Regions from separate parts of the Brevibacterium sediminis genome, predicted to be linked through region 1. Evidence: predicted binding sites of a transcription regulator. Region 1 holds the regulator's gene; the other holds the start of a gene.

Region 1 (2,178 bases):
TGACCGCCGCCACCGCCGAAGAAGGTCTCGAAGATGTCGCCGAATCCGCCGAAGCCGCCGCCGGCTGGGAAGCCCTGGCCGTTCTCGCCGCCGCCCATATCGTAGTTGCGGCGCTTCTCCGGGTCGGAGAGCACATCGTAGGCCAGTGAGATGGCTTTGAATTCGTCTTCGTGACCGGGATTGACGTCCGGGTGGTACTTGCGTGCCAGCTTCCGGTACGACGACTTGATCTCAGCCGCGGAAGCGTCTTTGGACACTCCGAGTGTTTCATAGTGATCGGCCACAGAAACTTCTCTCTCCCTGACGTAGTGGTCTTCTCTGTTCGTGGTGGTGGCTGCGCTGCTGCGCGGTGCTCACCGGTTCTGCGCTGCCCGTCTGCGGGTGCCCCTGGTCGATGTCAAGAGACCTACCCTCGATCGAGGATCGAGGACACGTATTTGGCGACGGCACGGACTGCCGAGATCGTCGTCGGATAGTCCATTCGGGTCGGGCCGAGCACTGCCAGTCTGGCCGAGGAACCCGCGTCATGACCATATTCGGCGGCGACGACGGAAGTCGAGCTGAATGATTCGTGAGTATTCTCACGCCCGATGCGCACGCTGATCTCCTCGTGGTCTTCTGCCATCGAGGTGAGCAGCCTGAGCAGGACGACCTGTTCTTCGAAGGCTTCGAGGATCGGGGCCATCTTCTCTCCGAATTCGCTTCCGGAGCGGGCGAGGTTCGCGGTGCCGGCCATGATGATGCGCTCTTCACGCGTCGCGGCCACGAGGTCGACGACGGCGGCTCTGACCTGTTTGAGCCCGGAGTCGTCACGGGCGGTCGGCTCACTCGATTCGGTGGCGGTCGCCTCGGCGGCGGGGGCCGATCCGAAGACCTGCGCGAGTGTGCGTCCGGCGAATTCGGCGTTGATCTGATCGCGCAGTCCGCGGGCGGCGTCTTCGTCGAGCGGGCTCGGGGTGATCACGGTCTTCTGCTCGACCTGGCCGGCATCGGTGATGAGGACGACGAGGATCCGGCCGGGTCCGAGACCGACGATCTCGATGTGCTTGATGCGCGCCCGCGACACCGTCGGGTATTGGATGAGCGCGACCTGTCGGGTGAGGCCGGAGAGGACGCGGACGGTGCGGTCGAGCATCTCGTCGAGATCGACGTCGCCGTCGATGAGCTGGAAGATCGCGCGCCGCTCGGCGGTGGTCAGCGGTTTGAACTCGTCGATCCGGTCGACGAACATCCGGTAGCCGAGGTCGGTGGGGATCCGTCCGGCAGAGGTGTGGGGCTGGGCGATATAGCCCTCTTGTTCGAGCGCGGCCATATCGTTGCGGATCGTGGCGGGAGAGACGCCGAGGGTGTGGCGCTGGACGATCGCCTTCGATCCCACGGGTTCGTTGGTGGCGACGAAGTCCTCGACGATGGCGCGCAGCACCTGTGCACGTCTGCTGTCGTTCATCGCGGATCTCCTCTCCGTCTCGCCGATCCATCGCGGTCCCGTGCCTGCGCTTGGCACTCTGTGAGTCTGAGTGCCAATTCTACGCCTCTCGTTCCCGGAATTCATTTCAGGGGTGGCCTGCGGGTCTGCGCGCCTGCGGGACCGTCCTTGATTATGGTGGGTGCCCGTGAATGCTTTTGATCGATATGGTCCCGATGTGCTCTCCGGTTCCTCCCCGTCGTCGCACCGCCCGAAGAAGTCCCGTCAGGTCGAGCTCGGCCTGGGCATGGTTCTCGAGGATGCGATGAGCGGCTATGTCGGCGCTGTCGTCGGCGCGGAGAAGACCACGGCCGGTGTCGTCGTCAAGCTCGAAGATCGCGTCGGCAAGGTACGTGCCTTTCCCCTGGGGCCGGGCTTCCTCCTCGAGGGTCAGCCCGTCGATGTGCAGCTGCCGAAGAAGAAGGCGCAGCAGCCCGGACGGACGGCCTCGGGATCTCGCGCCGTGGTCGGCGCGAAGGCTCGGGTGGCCCGTGGGTCGCGGATCTGGGTCGAGGGCAAGCACGACGCCGAACTCGTCGAGAAGATCTGGGGCGATGATCTGCGCATCGAAGGCGTCGTCGTCGAACCCCTGGGCGGTCTCGATGATGTCGCCGACAAGCTCGAGGCCTTCGGTCCGGATCGAGACCATCGGGTCGGTGTCCTCGCCGACCATCTGGTGAGCGGGACGAAGGAATCGAAGATCGCCGAGGCGG
Region 2 (2,178 bases), on a different contig from region 1:
CGGCGGGGCTCCTTGGTTGCGGTCGGGTCATGGGACGGTGGGCCGCCTCGGCGAATTCCTGACCGAATGGTCTGATTTCATTTGCCGCGATCCCCGCTGTGAACAGGGCAGAAACCCTTAGGTAACGAATCTATAACAGTGTTGAACCGCTCTAGGTGGGATGCGCGCCTGCGGTAGAGTTGCAACAGCTAGGCAAGCACAGCACCTTGTGTTCTATTCGTGCTTCACCGAGATTATTCTCTAGAGGTCAATGAGAGAAGTCGCGGGGTCAGTTGAGTTTTACTAGCTTCCGTATCTCGGGTGGGGTCATCTGATCGCGGCTGCGATGCGGGATTTCAATGGCACTGCACTGTATGGAGAAGTAATGGCACAAGGTACCGTCAAGTGGTTCAACGCTGAAAAGGGCTATGGATTCATCACCCTTGAAGGCGACAACCAGGACGTGTTCGTTCACTGGAGCGCAATCCAGATGGACGGCTACCGCTCTCTCGAAGAGGGCCAGCAGGTTCAGTTCGAAGTTGGAGAAGGACAAAAGGGTCCTCAGGCGGAGTCCGTCACCCTCCTCTGAGACTGGCTGCTGTCAGCACAGTTTTCTGATCCGCTGCGGCGGGGAGTCGGAACGGCCTTCGGGCCGACCGGCACCAATCGCACGGGGGAAGCGCCGAGCAGGCAACTGCTCGGCGCTTTTCAGTGCCCGCGGGGCGCGGGGGCCGCGTCGGGTGCACCCGTGCGCTTGGACTTCGATTCAGCCCAGTGTGAGTTGAGCAGCCCATGTTGAAAACAGGGCTACTCGCCCTAAACTGGGCTGTTCGAAATCGTGGGCAATCGGGCCTGCGCCAAGCGTTTCGCGCTGGGCCGAACTGCCCGCTGCGCCTCCATCGCGCGCCGACAACTCGCGGATCTGAACTGCCCTCGCCCATCTTGGCGGGCGACAAACATTTGCACTCGCATGGGGAGAGTGCTAAATCTAGTACTGGTGAAAACCGATGGGTTCCCACCAGTCGTCTCGAGAGCGTGGTCCATATGTGGAATGGAACATGCGGACACACTCTCTGCCGTCGCGGGCGTTGACGACTGCTCTGGATTCCCACTCCACTCCATCAGGGAGGATCTAAGCCACTATGGCAAAGATGATTGCATTCGACGAAGAAGCTCGTCGAGGACTCGAAGCTGGCCTCAACCAGCTTGCGGACGCGGTCAAGGTGACCCTTGGACCCCGCGGTCGCAATGTCGTGCTCGAAAAGCAGTGGGGCGCACCTACCATCACCAACGATGGCGTCTCCATTGCCAAGGAGATCGAACTCGAGGACCCCTACGAGAAGATCGGCGCCGAGCTCGTCAAGGAAGTCGCCAAGAAGACTGATGACGTCGCAGGCGACGGAACCACCACCGCTACCGTGCTCGCACAGGCTCTCGTCCGCGAAGGTCTGCGCAACGTGGCAGCCGGTGCTGATCCGCTCAGCCTCAAGCGCGGTATCGAGAAGGCCGTTGAGGCCGTCACGAACGTCCTGCTGAACAACGCCATCGACATCGAGACCAAGGAACAGATCGCCGCTACCGCTGGCATCTCCGCCGGAGATCCCGCAATCGGTGAACTGATCGCCGAGGCCATCGACAAGGTCGGCAAGGAAGGCGTCGTCACCGTCGAGGAGTCCAACACCTTCGGACTCGAGCTCGAACTGACCGAGGGTATGCGCTTCGACAAGGGCTACATCTCCGGTTACTTCGTCACCGACACCGATCGCCAGGAAGCTGTCCTTGAGGATCCCTACATCCTCATCGTCAACTCCAAGATCTCGAACGTGAAGGACCTGTTGCCCGTCCTCGAGAAGGTCCAGCAGTCCAACAAGCCGCTGTTCATCATCGCCGAAGACGTCGAGGGCGAAGCCCTGGCCGTCCTGGTGCTGAACAAGCTCAAGGGCACCTTCAAGTCCGTGGCCGTCAAGGCTCCGGGCTTCGGTGACCGTCGCAAGGCTCAGCTCGCCGACATCGCCATCCTCACCGGTGGCCAGGTCGTGTCCGAGGAAGTCGGGCTCAAGCTCGACAGCGTGACCACCGATCTGCTGGGCACCGCCCGCAAGGTCGTCATCACCAAGGACGAGACCACCATCGTCGAGGGTGCCGGAGACGCCGAGGAGATCGCCGGACGGGTCGCTCAGATCCGCGCCGAGATCGAGA

Evidence for each region. The regulator HrcA, encoded in region 1, represses chaperone genes, less so after heat shock. The targets are predictions, from matches to a motif close to TTNGCACTCGNNNNNNNCGAGTGCNAA.
Region 2: a site for HrcA is predicted at 939-965, ahead of groL (chaperonin GroEL). Genes of this name have one in related genera too.

Annotation. Positions count from the first base shown of each region.
Region 1 covers NZ_JAHQRN010000001.1:869,746-871,923, forward strand. The annotation lists gene dnaJ (molecular chaperone DnaJ) at 1-284, opposite strand, end outside; gene hrcA (heat-inducible transcriptional repressor HrcA) at 407-1,447, opposite strand; gene KTJ89_RS04050 (DUF3097 family protein) at 1,608-2,178, shown strand, end outside.
Region 2 covers NZ_JAHQRN010000003.1:323,134-325,311, forward strand. The annotation lists gene KTJ89_RS08785 (cold-shock protein) at 365-568, shown strand; gene groL (chaperonin GroEL) at 1,122-2,178, shown strand, end outside.